Regions from separate parts of the Bacillus altaicus genome, predicted to be linked through region 1. Evidence: riboswitches for the same ligand, from Rfam matches in the RefSeq annotation. Region 1 holds a riboswitch; the other holds the start of a gene.
The links. A riboswitch is a leader RNA that binds a small molecule or an ion and turns the genes downstream of it on or off. The one in region 1 is predicted to bind cyclic di-GMP.

Region 1 (3,437 bases):
GACATTACGAATACAAAAGTAGCGCAGACAACAGTAGAAGGAACGAAGACATGGAAAGACGATAACACAACAAATCGTCCAGAAATGATTAAAGTAGAGTTACTACAAAATGGCCAAGTAATCGCAACGCAAGAAGTAACAAAAGCAAGCGATTGGATATATGAATTTAAAGATTTAGCGGCATATGATGCCGAAGGTAAGGCATATAAGTACGAAGTGAAAGAACAACCGGTAGACGGATATAAATCTGAAGTAAAAGGTTATGACATCACGAATACAAAAATCAAGGATGTAGACCCTGTAGATCCTAAAGACCCAGTAGACCCTAAGGACCCTGTGGACCCTAAGGACCCTGTGGACCCTAAGGACCCTGTGGACCCTAAGGACCCTGTAAACCCTAAGGATGATACAAAAGTACTATCTACTAAAGATAATCAGGAGAAATCATCCTGGCTTCCTAATACAGGTGGAAAATCATTGGATATGATTTCAATTATTGGAGGTATGATTTTGTTCGTTTTAGGTGGAATTCTATTCTACCGTAGAAAAGTTCAATAATTAGCTTTTTTTATAGTAACGTAACCCGAGTAGTAGAAAAGATAAAAAATCACTACTCGGGTTATTTTTTATTTTTTTTCGACAGAAGACTCCTTCCTCGAAAATATGAAGGTGTGAAACATCAATTTTAGGTGGGAGATGAATATCGGAAAAAGATAAAAAGTATATTACTTGGTTATAAAGACTGAGATAATATTAAGTTAATTTAAGAAAAATTGTCGAATTTATGCGAATTTTGTTGTTTAATTTTATTTCTAGTGATAAAATCTTAATTATAGAGAGAGTGGACATAAACCCCTTTCGATTATATTTTCTGAAAATTTAGAATCATTATTATTTTTGTGTTTGTACACTTTCCATTTCTACTCTTTCGTTTTTCTATCCTACGGAAGAAAAACGAATTGTCACTATTCAAGTCGTTTTTTTCATGAAAGTTTTATTTATCATTTTAGATGTAACACGATGAACCATAACGATAATAACTAGTGGTAAAAAACTATTGAAGAATTTTTTCCTTAATTAAGGATTACCACATTATTAAATGAAATTGGATTTAATAAGTTTCAAAATATATAAATATATTTTGAATTTTGTTACGATTCTATCCGAGAGTGAAATTCGATAAAGGCAAAATTAGTGAAAGCTAATGGCGCAAAGCTATAGGGACTAAGGTGCATTCCACTATGTCAGCCAGTTGCCGAAAGGTTAGGAAACTACCAAATTTTATTCATGTTGGCTGTTTAATTCCTCATGCCTTTAGGTGTGGGGAATTATTTTATATAAAGGATGATAATGCAGCAGTCAAAGGTCAAAAACAAAACAAGGGGGACTTATTTTGAAAAAGATTTCATCTTTATTATTAACTATGCCAATTATGTTAGGGAGTATTGCTACGATTCCGTATACAAAAGTTTCAGCTGAAACGGTGTCATCCAATCTAGAAACATTCAATTTGGAAACATTGAATCAAAAGACAAACCAGGCAATTGCAAATGGTAATTTTGAGGGTCATTTGAGTTATCTCACAGCGTATCTGAATGGAAATATTGGAAATATCACTGAATTGGATTTACAAAATAAGCTTGCAGACCCAGTATTTGCAGCAGCTTTGGCTCAGTGGCAATTGATCTCACAAACAGGTGCTGCAGCAATGAATACATTCGCTAAAAAAGATGCTGCGCATCAAAATTTTCTTAATTGGGTTATGAAAAATACAGATGTAATGAATACGTTTCTTGAAGGAGGTAGTCCAACTGGAAAGAATCCAGTAAATGCACTTGAGATATGGAATACGATATGGAATGCGGATGCAGATTCTCATGAAGGATTGTATTTAAAATTAGCGATAGCTACATCGTTAGCTCATGCTGAACCTATAAAATATTGGACAAATAATAAACCTATTAATCCATTAACGAGGTATCAACATTATAAATCAGCAGATCAAAATAATGAGTTACTTCCTTGCTTTAGAACATATGATGTTTGGCATTTAAGATTAGTAGTGAATACTTGGTCACCTGAAGAAGATTTAACTTGGGCAAGAAATATGATAAATACGGAACATCCAGAGCTTAAAAGTCAAGATAAGATAGGGAAAAGTGCATATTTGATTCAGTATGTAACAAACAACAAAGATGGAGTTAGCGTTCAAGCTGGAAATGATGCATTCTATGGTTTAGGTTGGAATCTTTCCTCAATTTACAGAAATGGTGCGGTATGCGGTGGTATTTCAAAGTTTGGTGTGCAAGTAAGTCAAGCCTTTGGTGTGGCAGCTATGCCTGTTACACAGCCTGGACATTGTGCACTCATATGGAATGACAAACCATCTTCTTGGAATTTAGGAAATGATATATCTGGATGGGGAGAATCGGGCCGTCATGATGTAACTGTTATTCCTTGGTCAGATAATAGTTTGAAAAATCAAGTACCGAACATATTATTATTTGAAAATGCTGAACGTGATTCAGTAAAACTAGATCAATCAGAGCGATTACGCTGGTTAGCGAAAGCGATGTCTTCATCAGATAAGAAAAGTGCAATTTATAAAACAGCTACTAATATTCTACCAATTAATGTTTTAGTATGGAAAGATTACGTTTCTCTCATGTTACAAAATCAAAATGTAACAGATGCTGAGTGGCAAGAATTAAATAACAGTATAGTTTCTGCTTTTGCTAATGAGCCAAGACCTATGATGGATCTTCTTACTCAAATTAGAAGCCATGTTCTTAATACAGGTGATAGAGCTAAGCTTCAGCAATATACTTTAAATATATTAAATGCATTCTCCACAATAACAAATGTTAATGAGAAGCAAGTAGCTAATAATATAAAAGCCCAAATGCCAAGTTTAGGGTTGTACCTTGCTACTTTTAGTTTTGATGGAGTAAATGCAGGGAAATTAATGGGAATTAAAACCGATACGGAATACAGTATTGATGGGGGGAAAACGTATAGAGCTGCTACAAGCAATGATATGCTTCTTAGTAATGAAGAAATCTCAGCAATCAATTCAACGAATGGTATTTTAGTAAGAGTGATTGGAACAACGCAGCCTTTACTAATTCCAATTGGAAAAGCTGCTAAATTAAATGTTTCTTCAAATGATGATGAGAACTTAGTTTTTGGTATAGATGGTACGATGGAATTTAGCACGGATCAAGGTTCGAACTGGACAAAATATAATCCAACTTCTCCTAACTTACCAGATTTAACAGGAAATGTTACTTTAACAGTTAGAAAGTTTGCTGTTGGTTCAAATCCAGCAAGTGATGCTGTTAACTTTAAATTTACTAATACTGCTGTAGTAGGATTAATACCGCACAAAAACTTATCAGTTGCAGGTGTCTCAAGTCAGGAAATTTCAGCTAATAATG
Region 2 (3,437 bases), on a different replicon from region 1:
TCAGCTTGTGTTTCCCCGATTAATTTTGCTATATCTTTTGCTGATGCTTCCGTCTGCTCTGCTAATTTACGCACTTCATCAGCAACAACGGCAAATCCCCTTCCGGTTTCCTCAGCACGTGAAGCTTCAATAGAAGCATTTAAAGCTAGCGAATTAGTTTGATTTGAAATACCTGTAATTACTGTTACAATATCACTAATTTCTTTTGATCTTGTTTCCAAAGAACAAATAATAGAAGATAAATCTTGTACTGCATTTTGTATTATATTCATTTGATTAATCGTCTGTTCAATAACACCATTTCCTTTTACTGAATGATGATCCATACCTTCAGACTCTTTCGCCATTTGTTTTGCAGCATTCGTTATCTCTTCCATCTTATCTTCCATTTCATATACAATACCTAAATACTGTGGTACTGAAGTTTCTTGTGACTGAGCGCCCGCTCTTAACTCAACCATAGAACTTACGATTTCTTGAACTGCCATGCTATTCTCTTTCGTACTCACTGACAATTCTTGTGAAGATGAGGAAACCTGTTCTGCTGTCTGCTTCACTTTATCTATAATTCCTTTAAACTTCTCGATGGTATTATTAAAATACGCATTAATAGTACCAATATCATCTGGTCTTTCCTCTAATTTAATACTTAAATTACCTTCACCAACTTTGCGCAATCCTTCACGTAAATCTCGCAATGGAGCAAGTGCGTTACGCACAATTAAGAATTGAATAACAGTTGCAATTAAAACAGAAATACAAATAAACATTAAACCTTGTATAATGAATTTTTCCTTTGTACTAGGAACGATAGAGGCATCTACATCGGCTGCAACAATTGCCACAATATTATCTTCTCCATCTTTAATTGGCTCTAATATCGTTACCCATGATCCTAATTCGTCTTCATATACTTCTGTCATATTTGCTTTTTTCGTACTCATTACTTTATCATATGCTTTCATCCAACGATCTGGTTGTTTATAATAGTCTCCCGGCTTTACTTCAACAACATTTGCTAAACCTGTAGACAAACCGACGATTTGTAACTCACCTTTTTCATTTTTTTTCGCTCCAACAACATACGTTTGTCCAACACTGTTCAATTCTTTCGTTGATTCATCTAATTTCTCTGTTAATTTCTCTCTTTTTTCTCTTTCTGACGTTGGGTCTTTTGCAACATCTCTCAATATTTCTGCGTCTAATTTATGTAATACCGTATCTCCTGTTTCAAAAGAATGCCTTTCAAATATAGACATCATACTATTTTGAAACATATTAAAACTTAACGCTCCCATAGTACCAACAAGCGTTAAAATAACGAGTACAGTTAACAATACATTCTTTTGAAGAAACGATAGCTTATGCCAATATTTTTTCATTCACATTACCTTCCTTAATTCAGTTAATACAAAATAATAATTTCAAAACACACCTTTAATTGATAACAATTCTCAAATAAAAACCAAAAAAAAAGACCAATGAAAAAGCATTGGCCAAGACCAACCCTATCCGTCCGGTAACTGGCTAGCTTAGCCCTTCGACCTTAGCTCCTGTAGTTTTGCGTCCTCATGTTTCCATAAGTTTGCCTTTCTCGCTGAACGAGTTGAACGATATGGGAGTTCTATGAGAATTAAAATATTCTCTTCCAAATATTACAACATAAAAATTAAAATGTCCACCCATTTAAAGATGTAAATATAAAGTTTTAATGTATTATTTTTTCGAAATAATTTAACAAAATAAGTGAATGTTACATTTCTTGTGTTATATAATAAAAAACGTATATAACACAAGGATTATTCCGGATATTCATTTAATTTTCATTCAAATTAAACTATTCGAATATATCTTAACTTACGAATTTCGGAGGTAGTTTATCATGTTTTGGCTACAATTTCTTACGTTACTACTCTGCATTTTTATTGGTGCACGCCTAGGCGGAGTTGGTCTAGGAGTAATGGGTGGCGTTGGTATGGCAATACTTGTTTTCGTCTTCCACTTACAACCTACAGCTCCTCCTATTGATGTAATGCTTATGATTTTAGCAGTAATTACAGCTGCCGGTGCTTTGCAAGCTGCTGGAGGAATGGATTACCTTGTCTACCTTGCTGAGAAAGCATTACGAAAAAATCCAAAGCGTATTACATTTTTTGCTCCTATTGTTACTTATTTATTCACGCTATGCGCGGGAACTGGTCATGTCGCTTATTCTGTACTTCCCGTTATCGCCGAAGTATCTCGCGAATCAGGAATTAGACCTGAACGACCAATGTCAATTGCCGTTATCGCTTCCCAGCAGGCAATTACAGCTAGTCCAATATCGGCTGCAACAGTTGCACTTTTAGCAATGTTAGCCGACTATAAAATCACCTTGTTAGATATTTTAAAAGTCAGTATCCCTTCTACTTTTATTGCTTGTATGGTAGCTGCATTCGTTGCTAGTAAAATGGGAAAAGAATTAAATGAAGACCCTGAATACTTGAAGCGATTAAAAGAGGGAATGATCCCTAAACTTGAAGAGAAAAAAGAATTTGCGGGTGTAAAAGGCGCTAAATTATCAGTTATCCTTTTCCTAGTAGGAACTTTCCTTGTCGTACTTCTTGGTTCATTTGAAGCCCTTCGTCCGGGATGGATGGTTGACGGGAAGTTAGCTCGTCTTTCCATGCCAAACACAATTGAAATGGTCATGTTAACCATTGCTGCTCTCATTATTATTTTCTGTAAACCAAATGTGGAAAGCATTGTAACTGGTAACGTCTTTAAAGCAGGCGCAACAGCAGTTGTTGCTATTTTTGGTATCGCTTGGATGGGAGATACTTTCTTCAACGGAAACTTAAATATAATTCAAGGATCAATTCAACACTTAGTGACAAGTGCACCATGGCTATTTGCTATTGCACTATTCATTCTATCTATTTTACTGTATAGCCAAGCAGCAACAGTTCGTGCTTTAGTGCCACTCGGACTATCACTTGGTATTCCGCCGGCATTACTTATTGCAATGTTCCCTGCAGTAAATGGATATTTCTTCATTCCAAACTACGGGACAATCGTTGCTGCAATTAACTTTGACCGTACTGGTACAACAGGAATTGGTAAATATGTTTTAAATCATAGCTTTATGATTCCGGGCCTGATCGCAACCTTTACTTCTATTGGAATTGGAATGCTCTTAATTTCCATTATGTTTTAAAGAAAAAGCACAAACCTTTATTTAAAAAGGTTTGTGCTTTTTTAATCAAACGTTTGTTTAAACTTTTTGGGCAGTCTATTCCTCCATATAGCATTTAAAATATTACATGGGCTTTTTCTACAAACTTTTATTTACTTCTTCAGCTAATTTCCTCGTACTTTCATAAGCAGATTCCGCTAAACTAATTGCTGAAATAACTGAAACACCGTCCGCACCCGCTTCTATAACCGCAGCTGTATTT

Region 2: another riboswitch for cyclic di-GMP. It lies ahead of ACE38F_RS25740 (methyl-accepting chemotaxis protein); the one in region 1 lies ahead of ACE38F_RS26850 (discoidin domain-containing protein).

Annotation. Positions count from the first base shown of each region.
Region 1 is NZ_JBHHFZ020000002.1:137,433-140,869, forward strand. Features, by position in the region: gene ACE38F_RS26845 (Cna B-type domain-containing protein) at 1-558, shown strand, start outside; cyclic di-GMP riboswitch class I at 1,175-1,260, shown strand; gene ACE38F_RS26850 (discoidin domain-containing protein) at 1,394-3,437, shown strand, end outside.
Region 2 is NZ_CM143394.1:4,985,810-4,989,246, forward strand. Features, by position in the region: gene ACE38F_RS25740 (methyl-accepting chemotaxis protein) at 1-1,382, opposite strand, end outside; cyclic di-GMP riboswitch class I at 1,516-1,600, opposite strand; gene ACE38F_RS25745 (anaerobic C4-dicarboxylate transporter family protein) at 1,883-3,196, shown strand; gene thiE (thiamine phosphate synthase) at 3,314-3,437, opposite strand, start outside.